Regions from separate parts of the Priestia sp. TGN 0903 genome, predicted to be linked through region 1. Evidence: riboswitches for the same ligand, from Rfam matches in the RefSeq annotation. Region 1 holds a riboswitch; each other region holds the start of a gene.
What was found. A riboswitch is a leader RNA that binds a small molecule or an ion and turns the genes downstream of it on or off. The one in region 1 is predicted to bind thiamine pyrophosphate.

Region 2: it holds a riboswitch for thiamine pyrophosphate, as region 1 does, so the genes downstream of both, ACRPLY_RS17130 (acetylornithine deacetylase) here and thiC (phosphomethylpyrimidine synthase ThiC) in region 1, are expected to answer to the same signal.
Region 3: it holds a riboswitch for thiamine pyrophosphate, as region 1 does, so the genes downstream of both, ACRPLY_RS22575 (thiamine phosphate synthase) here and thiC (phosphomethylpyrimidine synthase ThiC) in region 1, are expected to answer to the same signal.

Annotation. Positions count from the first base shown of each region.
Region 1 covers NZ_JBOZGL010000015.1:21,266-25,512, forward strand. Annotated here, with positions in the region: gene ACRPLY_RS25405 (undecaprenyl-diphosphate phosphatase) at 1-584, opposite strand, end outside; gene ACRPLY_RS25410 (hypothetical protein) at 1,043-1,333, shown strand; TPP riboswitch at 1,415-1,529, shown strand; gene thiC (phosphomethylpyrimidine synthase ThiC) at 1,643-3,412, shown strand; gene ACRPLY_RS25420 (VanZ family protein) at 3,580-4,035, opposite strand; gene ACRPLY_RS25425 (Ger(x)C family spore germination protein) at 4,235-4,247, opposite strand, start outside.
Region 2 covers NZ_JBOZGL010000004.1:544,951-549,197, reverse strand. Annotated here, with positions in the region: gene ACRPLY_RS17140 (PTS transporter subunit EIIC) at 1-675, shown strand, start outside; gene ACRPLY_RS17135 (MupG family TIM beta-alpha barrel fold protein) at 672-1,682, shown strand; TPP riboswitch at 1,905-2,007, shown strand; gene ACRPLY_RS17130 (acetylornithine deacetylase) at 2,122-3,399, shown strand; gene tenA (thiaminase II) at 3,405-4,076, shown strand; gene ACRPLY_RS17120 (ABC transporter ATP-binding protein) at 4,069-4,247, shown strand, end outside.
Region 3 covers NZ_JBOZGL010000008.1:61,248-65,494, reverse strand. Annotated here, with positions in the region: gene ACRPLY_RS22595 (amino acid ABC transporter substrate-binding protein) at 1-358, opposite strand, end outside; gene ACRPLY_RS22590 (fluoride efflux transporter FluC) at 700-1,098, shown strand; gene crcB (fluoride efflux transporter CrcB) at 1,099-1,485, shown strand; gene ACRPLY_RS22580 (hypothetical protein) at 1,537-1,752, shown strand; TPP riboswitch at 1,911-2,012, shown strand; gene ACRPLY_RS22575 (thiamine phosphate synthase) at 2,134-2,757, shown strand; gene thiO (glycine oxidase ThiO) at 2,741-3,868, shown strand; gene thiS (sulfur carrier protein ThiS) at 3,865-4,068, shown strand; gene ACRPLY_RS22560 (thiazole synthase) at 4,074-4,247, shown strand, end outside.

The DNA.
Region 1 (4,247 bases):
TCTGCGGCTGCCTTATGGCTCATTCCAAGAAGAACCCCTCCTGAAATCGTTGAGCCTGAACGAGAAAAACCTGGCCAAAGAGCAATACATTGAAACAGTCCTATACCTAGTGCTTGTCCATAAGACATTTGGTCCACCGTCTCTACACGCGGACGTTTAGGTCCAAACAAATCTGCTAGAATCATTAATACAGCTCCGACCACTAAGCCAATTAGCACCGTATTTAAAGAAAACAAATGTTCATCAATGTAATCATCAAACAAAAGTCCTAACACTCCTGCGGGTAACAAACCAACAATTACCTGCATTAAATTTAAGCGATTTGTCGGTCCAATTGCAGCAGCTGGTTTTTTTCCCAATCCTAATAAATTAATAAAACGATCTTTAAAAATAACAACTACTGCTAAGATCGACCCTAGCTGAATAACAATCTTAAATGTATTAGCTACTGGAGATGAAAATAATTCTTTTGAATTTAACCACAGGTCATCCACAATAATCATATGCCCAGTTGACGAAACAGGAGCAAACTCTGTTAAACCTTCTACAATCCCTAAAATGATTGCTACAATAATTTCCCACATAAAGCTATGTACCTTGCCTTTCTTTCAAATTAATAAACTTATCGCTTCGTTTTACATGCTCAACTATTTTCCTATTTTGACACTTGCTTTTTTATCATAATTGTTAAAACTATGAAATACAATGTGTATTTGCAAAAAGATAAGAATCTTTAATAATTTGTAATAAAAAGCTTACATGCTACAACCAAAAAACACGATATCAGCTTTTATTTATTTTAAAAAGCAGTCACTATGTTCAGTATAAATTCTGGTCCCTTAGCTAAAAATGAATCATCTAGACTATTTTTCTTTAGTGTGAAAAAATGACTAAATCATTATGTTTTTTCCATCCCCCTTTACTGTCATCTATCATTTTAATCCAATAGGGCTGACTTATACGACATATCCCCCAAGTAATTTGAAACTTTTTTCTCTCTTTTCTCGTATATAGTAGTATCTTTTTTAGGAGGCTTTTTACTATGAATGGAAATGTACGTACAATGAAATGGGTCACTGCTGGGTATGAAGCCTTGCTGGGAATTCCTTTAATTGGCGCGGGGATTGTTATGGGCTTTAGCTATACTCCTCTTTTTATTGGATTTATTCTTCATGCTATCACACTCATTTTAGCTAATAGACGAGGGTTATCTGCTTATGGAAACATACTAGGGCTTGTTACCTCACTGGTTGCTTGGATTCCATTTTTGGGATTTATCATGCATATTATTACAGCTATTGTGATTGCAATCGATGCTGCTAGACAACGCTAATTGTCTAGCTTTTTTTATTTAAGGGTTGATTTTTTACCGAATGATGGTAAACTTAAGCCGTAAATTGAATAATTTGAATGTTATTTCTACTAGGGGTGTCTGATAGCTCAGACTGAGAGAAGAGTGCAATAAAACTCTTTAACCCTTTGAACCTGATTTGGGTTATACCAGCGGAGGGAAGTAGTCTTGAAAAGAATAGTATAGTTTTATTCTTTTTTTGCCTATTCCATCGGGTTCTGTCTATCACAGAACCCGATTTTTTTATGGTTCGGTATAGCTACACTTTATGCGAAACCGGAGGAATATGTAATGTCAAAACAAAATGTATCAGTTTCTATGAAAAAGCCTTTTCCAAACAGTCACAAAGTATATGTCCAAGGATCCAGACAAGACCTTAAAGTACCTATGCGTGAAATTCATCAGTCTCCTACTACAGGGTCTTTTGGTGAAGAAGAAAATAGTCCCGTACGTGTATACGACACGAGCGGTGTTTATACAGATCCCTCTTATGAAATTAATTTACAAAAAGGATTACCAGCTCTGCGCGAAAAGTGGATTGCAGAACGAAACGATGTAGAAACATATCAAGGCCGTACGGTTCAGCCACAGGATAACGGTTATTATGACGGTGATCCAAGAGATCAGTACGAGCGCTTTATCACTAAACGTTTACCTTTGCGCGCGAAAAAAAATCAAAATGTAACGCAAATGCACTATGCGAAAAAAGGAGTCATCACGCCCGAAATGGAATTTATCGCTATTCGTGAACAGATGAATCCTGAAATTGTGCGTGAAGAAGTAGCAAGAGGACGTGCGATTATCCCTAATAATATCAATCACCCTGAGAGCGAACCGATGATTATCGGCCGCAAATTCCATGTGAAAATTAATGCTAATATCGGAAATTCAGCTATTCGTTCAGCTATTGAAGATGAAGTAGAAAAAATGACATGGGCAACGCGTTGGGGAGCCGATACAATTATGGATCTATCAACAGGAAAGGATATCCACACAACACGCGAATGGATTATCCGCAACTCGCCTGTTCCTGTAGGGACCGTTCCTATTTACCAAGCGCTTGAAAAAGTAAAAGGCGTAGCAGAAGATCTAACGTGGGAAGCATACCGCGATACATTAATTGAACAAGCAGAACAAGGTGTTGATTACTTTACTATTCACGCAGGTGTTCTTTTACGTTATATTCCTCTGACAGCGAAACGTACGACAGGTATTGTTTCACGCGGAGGATCCATCTTGGCGCAGTGGTGTTTAGCTCATCATGAAGAGAACTTTTTATATACTCGCTTTGAAGAAATCTGTGAAATCTGTAAAGCATACGATATTGCTATTTCGCTTGGCGATGGGCTACGTCCTGGTTCCATTGCAGATGCTAATGATGAGGCACAGTTCGGTGAATTAGAAACGCTTGGTGAATTAACTAAAATTGCTTGGAAACACGATGTTCAAGTTATGATTGAAGGTCCTGGACATGTTCCAATGCATCTCATCAAAGAAAACGTAGATAAACAAATGGAAATATGCCAGGAAGCCCCCTTCTATACTCTTGGACCGCTTACAACCGACATCGCTCCAGGCTATGACCATATTACATCAGGTATTGGTGCTGCAATGATTGGCTGGTTTGGGACAGCTATGCTTTGCTACGTAACGCCAAAAGAACATTTAGGACTCCCGAATAAAGAAGACGTTCGCGAAGGCGTTATCACCTATAAAATTGCTGCGCATGCTGCTGACCTAGCAAAAGGCCATCCAGGAGCACAAAAACGCGATAATGCTCTGTCTAAAGCAAGATTTGAATTTAGATGGAATGATCAATTTAACCTGTCACTAGATCCAGAGCGCGCAAAAGAATATCACGATGAAACACTTCCCGCTGAAGGTGCTAAAACAGCCCATTTCTGTTCAATGTGTGGACCTAAATTCTGTTCGATGCGTATTTCTCAAGATATTCGTAACATGGCTCAAGAAAATGAAAAAGATGTAAACGAAGTAAGAAAAGAAGGAATGAAAGAAAAAGCTAAAGAGTTTGTTAACAGTGGTTCAAATATCTATCAATAATGAAGTAGAACAGCTTAAAAAACAAATTAAGCAGCTTGAAGGAAAGTTATTATTTGTTCAGCAAAATTGTCAGCACATTATCGTTGAATCCTCACATTCTTCCGTAAGACGCTGCATTAAGTGTTTCTATCAACAAGATGCAAAAAGGACTTCGTAAAGAAGTCCTTTCATCTTTTTTTGAAACGTGCTTTCAGCATGTTCTTGATCCAATATAGTATTTTAATAATAACCCAGCCTATAAATGTACCTAGCGTATTCAAAAAGATATCATCAATATCAAATACTCGTTCCGTTAGCTTGTACTGTAAAATTTCAATCAGAAAACTGATTAAGAAACCAGTCGTAAAGACTTGAATAAAACCGTCAAACCACTTCATAAACAACGGAATAAACATTCCAAGCGGCGCAAACATCACGATATTTCCCAGTATATTTGTCAGAGTGAGCATTATATTACCGCTGTCCCACATCAGACGGATTGTACTAAATAAATCCAAGTTCATTGCTTTTCCGTAAACATGTTCGTTTTCCCGTATGAGAGTAGCATAAATGACCACTGCCCCGTACGCAATAAATAGAATGAACATGACTTTTTTAACGATTGACCTGATGCTTACATTCACTTCAACATCACCTTCTTTGACTCCCCAAACCATTTATTATTATCTATATGTATATGTCCACTGCTTTCATTCGTAGTGAATGGATTTACATGCTTTTTTTATCCTATCACATCAATAAATAAATACAATTCCCTTTTTATTATTTTGTAAACTAACATTTTTCCACTTAAAAAAAGCCATGCGTTTCGCATGACTTTTTTTAATTAATAATT
Region 2 (4,247 bases), on a different contig from region 1:
AAACGAGTACGTAAATTTGTCCCACAGTCACTGGATATTATTATTACACCAACCGTTACGGTGTTAATTACAGGAATTATTACGTATGTGGTATTCATGCCAATCGGCGGCTTCATTTCAGATGGAATCACAAAAGGTCTTTTAGGAGTTTTAGAGGTTGGAGGAGTTGTAGCAGGCTTTGTTTTAGGGGCAACGTTTTTGCCGCTCGTTATTACAGGACTGCATCAAGGTCTTACTCCGGTCCATTTAGAGCTTATTAATTCGATTGGAGATGATCCGCTTCTTCCTATACTAGCAATGGGCGGAGCCGGTCAGGTTGGTGCAGCTTTTGCTATTTATATCAAAACAAAGAAAAAACGCTTAAAGCGAGCAATTGGAGGCGCACTTCCTTCAGGGCTGCTCGGAATCGGAGAGCCGCTTATTTTTGGAGTCACACTTCCTTTAGGGCGTCCATTCTTAACCGCTTGTCTTGGAGCAGGAATCGGCGGAGCATTTCAGGCGCACTTCCATATTGCAACTGTAGCAGTGGGAGTATCGGGTTTGCCGCTTACGTTTTTAGTTCATGCGCATCAAATTCTTCTTTATTTACTTGGATTAGTTATTGCTTACGCAGCAGGCTTTATTTGTACCTATTTCTTTGGATTTAACGATGAAATGGCGAGGGAGTTTGAATGATTGGCATTTCGTTTTATTTGAACGATAGAGATGCCAAACAAAGATTAGTAGAAGCGAGTGAATGCGGCGTTACACGCGCATTCACTTCACTTCACATTCCAGAGGAAAAAGGAGATTTAGCTGAACGGGCAAAAGAATTGCTTCATGTGGCTAGAGATTGTGGAATAAGCGTGTATGCAGATGTATCTAAGCATACACCGGTTCATTTAGGTATCGAAAGCCTTATGACTCTATCTTCACTTGGCGTATCAGGTATTAGACTAGACGATGGCTTTAGCGTAGAAGAAACGATTTTACTTGCGGATGAGTTTTATATTGCCCTTAATGCAAGTACAGTGTCAAAACTAGAAATAGAAGCGCTATTATCTGCAGGCCTTCATCATCATCAGCTGCTTGCTTGGCATAATTTTTATCCGCGGCCTGAAACAGGGCTTGAAGAAACGTTTTTTCAACAGCAAACAGATTTATTTAATGAACTTCGTATTCCAGTTTGTGCTTATATTCCTGGAGAAGGCGAAAAGAGAGGACCTATTTATCAAGGACTTCCTACTAGAGAAAAAGACCGTAATAAATGTCCTTTTACCTCTGCAGTAGATTTATACGGATGCGGAGTAACGGAGGTTTATATTGGAGATCCATACGCCAGTTCAAATTTATTAAAACGTTTAGTTCAATATCAAGAAAACCGCATTATTCCGCTACGCATTCGTTCACCTCATATACAGGGAACGTACAGCGTGCGTCCGGATGTATCAAGAGACGTTCTGCGTTTGGTTGATACACGATCTGTAAAACCAGTGCTGCCATTTCATACAGTAGAACGCAGAATCGGAGCAATTACAATGGACAATGATGGCTACGGACGTTACAGAGGAGAGGTTCAAATAGCTAAAAGGAATTTGTCTGCAAATGCTAATGTGAATGTGATTGGGTATGTAATAGAAGAAGATCATGAGCTGCTTTCATTAGTGAGACCGGGGCAAAAGCTTGAGCTTATTACTGTCTGAAGGAAAAAACGGCGTATTTTTAAAGAAGCCAATAGCTAACTAGTAATGTCACAAAAACAAAGAGCACACACTGCATGAAAAAGGTGTGTGCTTTTTCTTTTACTACTAAAAAGGAAACTATTTTCATTACCATATCATGAACCTTTCTATTGAATAAAACGCTTTACTATGATAAAACTATTACAGGTAAACATATGATAATAGATTAATTTCATAGAGATACAACACCACTAGGGGTGCTTTCGAAGCTGAGAGAGACGATAAGTCTTAACCCTTATAACCTGAACTAGGTAATACTAGCGTAGGAAAGAGGTATTGTAATGGATGTTTTGTATAGGATTTCCTTACGAACTCGTTATAATAATTTTGTGTACATAAACAAAAACACTTCTTTCCTGCGAAAGAAGTGTTTTTTTATGCGTAAAGGAAGGTGTCATACATGAAAGAAACAATTGATTTGCTTGTCAAACAGGTAGAGGAGCGCAAAGGAGATTTAATCCAGTTATTAACAACGCTTGTTTCGTATAAAACGCCAGCGCCTCCTGCACGAAATTCTCATGAAGCGCAGCTGTACGTAGCAGATTTTCTTAAAAACTGCGGTTTTTCCATTGATATGTGGGACTTATATTCTAACGACCCTATCGTAGTGGGAACGTTAAAAGGACAAAAATCGGCTGACTATCAAAGCTTGATTATTAACGGCCATATGGATGTTGCTGAGGTACAAGAAAATGAAAATTGGGAAACCAATCCGTTTGAAGCTGTTGTAAAAGACAATATGATAATTGGACGCGGAGTTGCTGATATGAAAGGCGGTTTGGCGGGAGCATTATTTGCTGTGCAGCTTTTAACAGAAGCAGGAATCGAGCTGCCAGGAGACTTGATTTTTGAATCCGTTGTAGGAGAAGAAGTAGGAGAGGCAGGTACGCTGCAATGCTGTCAGAAAGGGTATACAGCTGATTTTGCGCTTGTAGTCGATACAAGTGATTTACATATTCAAGGTCAAGGCGGAGTGATCACGGGATGGATTACGATAAAAAGCAGTAAAACCTATCATGACGGTACACGCCGAAGTATGATTCATGCTGGAGGAGGGCTGTTAGCCGCAAGCGCTATTGAAAAGATGGCAAAAGTGATCGGAGGGCTACAAGAATTGGAGCGTCACTGGGCTGTTACAAAGAGCTATCCAGGATTTTTGCCAGGGACAAATACGATTAATCCAGCAGTAATCGAAGGCGGAAGACATGCTGCTTTTATTGCAGATGAATGCAGGCTGTGGATCACCGTTCACTATTATCCTAATGAATCGTACGACCAAGTATCAAAAGAAGTGGAAGAATATATTATAGCTATTGCAAAAGCAGATCCATGGTTAAAAGATAATCTGCCAACCTTTGAATGGGGAGGCACATCAATGATTGAAGACAGAGGAGAAATCTTTCCGTCATTAGAAATTGATGAAAATCATGCAGGAGTGCAGCTGCTTGCAAATACTCATGAACAAATGGAAGGGAAAAAGCCTCCAATTGATGTGTCAACTAGCGTAACAGACGGGGGATGGCTAGCTGATGCGGGAATTCCCGCCGCTATTTACGGTCCGGGAAATTTAGCAAATGCACATGCTGTGAACGAACAATTAGATATTAATCAGCTTGTTCAATATACAAAAGTGATAGTGCAGTTCATTTATACGTGGCTGCATACGCATAAGGAGTGATCATCATGAAATTTAGTGAACGATTATACGAAAAGCTGCAGCCTATTTGGCGTCAAAATCATAATCATCCCTTCGTACAGGGGATGGGAGATGGAACGCTTGAAAAGGAGAAGTTTCGCTTCTACATGATTCAAGATTACCTTTACCTAATTGATTATGCCAAATTATTTGCGATTGGAGCCATGAAAGCTACCGATCTTCAAACGATGGGGAAATTTGCAGCCCTTTTAGATTCTACATTAAACGAAGAAATGAGTCTGCACCGTGAGTATGCCAAGAAATTTGAAATCAGCCAAAAAGAATTAGAAAAAGCGCAGCCATCTCCTACAACGCTTGCATACACGCACTATATGCTGCACGTTGGTCAAAGTGGAACATTAGCTGAATTAGTAGCCGCTCTTTTGCCTTGTATGTGGAGCTACTGGGAAATAGGAAAAGAACTTAGTGAAAAGCCTGGAGCTAACAATGAGTTTTACCGTGAGTGGATTGAAATGTACAGCTCAGAAGAATTTGGAGAACTGGCGACATGGTGTATCAATTTATTTGACTCACTTACTGAAGATAAATCAGAAGTGGAATTAGAAAAGCTTGAAGAAATTTTCTTGAATACGACGCGTTTTGAGTATATGTTCTGGGATATGGCTTATAACGAAGCGATGTGGCCAATTCATGAATAGGTCTGTGTTATCTTTTCAAAACGTCAGTTTTACGTACAAGAACGGTGATCAAGCGATTTTAAAATCATTAAACTTAGACGTGAAAGAAGGCGAGTTTGTCAGTATCGTTGGAGCGAGCGGCTCTGGGAAAAGTACGTTGTTTCGTCTCATTACAGGTCTTGAACAGCAGAG
Region 3 (4,247 bases), on a different contig from region 1:
CACGAATACCCACTTCATTAGCAATCATGTCAAAGCGTTTAGCATCTAATCCGGCAAACATGCCATCCCACTGTGTTTCTTTGAACTCAGCTTTTACGCCAAGACGTTTAGCTACTTCTTGAGCCAATTCTACATCAAACCCAGTTAGCTTTTGTTTGTCATCATGAAAAGTGAACGGAGGGTATGTACCTTCAGTTCCAATTGTTAATACGCCATCTTTTTTCACTTTATTATATAAATCCTCTTGTGAAGATTTATTGTCTCCATTGTTTGCTTCATTTTTTGAGCTAGAACCGCATGCGGCAAGCACAACTGTGAAAGCTAATAGTAGCGACAAAAGTGCAGCAAATTTCTTCATTTTCTAAACCCCCTAGTATTCTGATAGGAAATGATACTCTGTGATACTAAACAAGAACACAGCAAAAGTCAACAAAAAAAACTTATACGATTAATGTGACTTAAAATAAGGGAAATATACCTTCTATACACGGTTTGTCATAAGGATACAGAAAGATTTTAAAATTTGGATTAAGTGGATTTTTAAGGGATATTTGAGGAGTAAAAAGGAAGTTTCATGCGACGATTTTCTCTTTCATTTTTTCATGACTTTTGGTGCAATAAACATATAGTTAAATGTTAAGGTAGAAATAAATTCCTTATGGTACACTTAAAGAAGAATTTATGAAACGGAGCGATATGATGAAAGCCATAAACTTAATCTCAATTGCCTTTGGTGCTATCGCTGGTACATATGCGCGTTATTTGCTAAATCTTTCCTTATTATATACGGGCTATCCAATAGGAACGGTAATTGAAAACCTATTAGGAAGCTTCATACTAGGCCTATTAACAGGATTTTTTGCGTGGAAAAAGCCAAAAGAATGGATAAAGCTTGGACTAGGAGTTGGCGTGTGCGGCGGTTTTACAACGTATTCAACCTTTGCAGGAGACGTCATTTCTCTCACTCAGCACCATTTATTTTGGGGAGCCATTTATGTCATTGTCTCTTTAGTAGGTGGAATCCTTCTTGCTTTAGCAGGTTATCTATGCGGTGAAGCGGCAGGGAAAAATTTAGTGAAAGTACATGAGGTGAAGTAAATGAGCATAGTGAGCTTGGCACTTGGCGGGGCAGCTGGAGGAATATGCCGTTATCTTTTGGGTTTAAAAGTTACAAAAACAGTTTCAAACCCTCCTTTTCCAGTCTCAATGCTGTTTGTAAACTTGCTCGGTGCGTTTGGGCTTGGTCTTTTTTACGGTAGTTATTATGGAAAGGTTCCGAGTCATGCTTATGATGATTCAATATTTTTAATGATTGGCATTGGGTTTTTTGGTGCCTTTACCACTTTTTCAACGTTTAGTGTGGAAACCGTACAGTTAATTCGGGAAAAATCTTATCGGAAAATGTTGGCGTACGTGGGGATTTCAGCATTTGGAACAGTTGGTTTATTTACAGTCGGTTTACTGGCAGGAACGTTTTTATTATAAGTAAAGAGAACGTTTCTAGTAGGGAAAAACAAAAAGACGGAGAAGTAGAGAATGGATAGAAAAGCAGAAGTTTGGAAATACATTTTGTTGATTGTAGCTGTTGCAGGTCAGATCATTGGTTTTTTATTTTTATTTATAAATGTTGTGGCGGCATTTATTTTTTACGGTTTTTATATTCTAACTTTTATTATGTTACTCCTGCTGTTTATATGGGATCGGAAAAAGGAAAAAGACAAAGAAGAATTTGACGACTATACCGATTACTAACTATATAAAAAGCAGAATGATTCGGTGCGCCGGGCCTCTTAGTAAAGAAGCTTAAAAGATACATCTATAAAAGGAAGAGAGCCGTAAGAGCATAAAGAGATATTGTATTTACATCTAGTTGTGTTATAATTTTAAGTGCAAAAACAAAATCAATAAATAGCAATCACTAGGGGAGCTTTTTGAAGCTGAGACGGATGTATTTCGGACCCTTTGAACCTGATCTGGTTTGGACCAGCGTAGGGAAGTGGCGATCATGTTTACATAACGATGCATGCTAACCACTCTACGTTGTAGAGTGGTTTTTTGTATGTAATAAAGCCCTCTGCACAAGATGAAGTGATTGAAATTTCTCTTTATTCTGAATGGAAAGGTTTCGATCATGTGGATATTCCTAAATTTCATGTCATTACAACAGATAAGCAGCCAATCGAAGAGCTTCAAAAAATTTTAACGGCTATCGCGCCTTTTGCGGGCGCCATTCATATTAGAGAAAAAAAGAAAACGGCAAAGCAGATTCAATGTTTACTAGAAAGCCTACCATTTTGTCGCTCTAAAATTATTGTGAATGACCGAGTTGATGTAGCGCATGCTTTAAAAGCAAAAGGTGTACAGCTTGCCTATCATAGTTTAGACGTTTCGTTTGTTATAGACGCATTTCCTTCTCTTATTGTTGGAAAGTCAGTTCACTCTGTGGAAGAGGCTTTAGAAGCTGAAAAAGATGGTGCTCACTACATTTTATACGGACATATTTATTCAACACATTCAAAAAAAGAATTAAAAAGTCGAGGGATAGCGGCACTAAAAGAAGTAGTAGACGCTGTGCAGATACCGGTTATTGCCATTGGAGGAATTACACCTGTAAATGCCAAAGAGGTACTTCAAACAGGAGCACACGGTATAGCCGTGATGTCTGGTGTCATGCTTGCGCAAGATCCCCTGAAAGCGATTAAACAATATTCTCATATATGGACATCTGGAGGTGGAGAAAATGAAGCAGCATTATGATGTACTGTTAATCGGAGGAGGTATAATCAGCTCTTCTATCGCTTATCATTTGTCAAAACAAGGAGCGTCAGTAGCTATTCTTGAACGCAATCAAGTTGGTTGTGAAGCTTCAAGTGCAGCCGCTGGTATTTTAGGTGCTCAAGCTGAAATTGATGAAGAAGGTCCTCTTTTAGACCTTGCTATTAAGAGCAGAAGCATGTTTCCTGAACTGGTGAAGGAACTAAAAGAAAAAACGGCTATCGACGTAGAGCTCATTCAAAAAGGCTTATTAAAAGTCGCTGTAACAGAAGAAGATGCACACGTATTAAAGAAAAAAGCCGCTCAGCACCACCGGTGGGACAAAGATGTAAGATGGATCGATGTAAAAGAAGCGCGTTTGTTAGAACCCGGGCTCTCTCCAGACATATACGGAGCCATTACAATACCGGGAGACGGCCAGCTAGCTCCGGCTAAGTTAACACAAGCTCTTGCTCATGGAGCCTTGTATCACGGAGCAGATGTATTCGAATACTGTGACGTTCACTCTCTTATTATGGAAAATGAAACAGTAAAAGGGGTACAGACGTCCAAAGGCTCTTTTTATGGAGAAAAAGTAGTGATTGCAGCAGGCTCATGGGCTAAACGCTTTATTTCTTCTGAACATTTAGGCGAGGTGTTTCCTGTAAAAGGAGAGTGTATTGCTCTGCAAAGTCATAAGCCCCTGCTTTCTAAAACGATTTTTTTAGATGAAGGTTTTTACTTAGTCCCTAAGACTGGTGGAAGAATCGTAATCGGGGCAACTAAGCTGCAGCATGATTTTACTAAGACCGTTTCTGCACAAGGTATTCAATTTTTGCTGAATAAAGCTTCTGCGCTTCTGCCGGCCATTAAAGAAGCCACATTTGAAAAAGCATGGGCTGGTCTTCGTCCACAAACAAATGATGGCTGGCCTTATTTAGGAGAGCACCCTGAAATAGCGAATCTGCACATGGCTTTTGGCCACTACCGAAACGGTATTTTATTAAGCGCTGCAACTGGAAAAATTATGGCTGATGCTTTGTTAGGGAAAAAGCCAAATCATTCATTCTTTACATCATTTCAGCTAACGAGAGCAATGGAGGGAGTTCATTGAATCTAATTATTAACGGTAAGACCGTCACTGTCGGAGATGAAATTGAAACGGTCGAGCACTTGCTGCAGGCTCAGAGTCTGCATGAGCGAGTTGTAATTGTTGAATTAAACAAGAATATTTTGCAAAAAGAAGAACATAGCGATGCATGCTTAAAAGATGGAGATACATTAGAAGTTGTTTCATTTGTTGGAGGAGGATGAAGAGTATGTTAAAAATTGGACAATATACATTTAATTCACGTTTATTATTAGGAACAGGGAAATTTCCGGACTTTACGACTCAGCGTCAAGCGGTAGAAGAGTCGGAAACAGAAATTTTAACATTTGCTGTTAGACGAATGGATATTTTTGATCAAAATCAGCCTAATTTATTAGAAGCA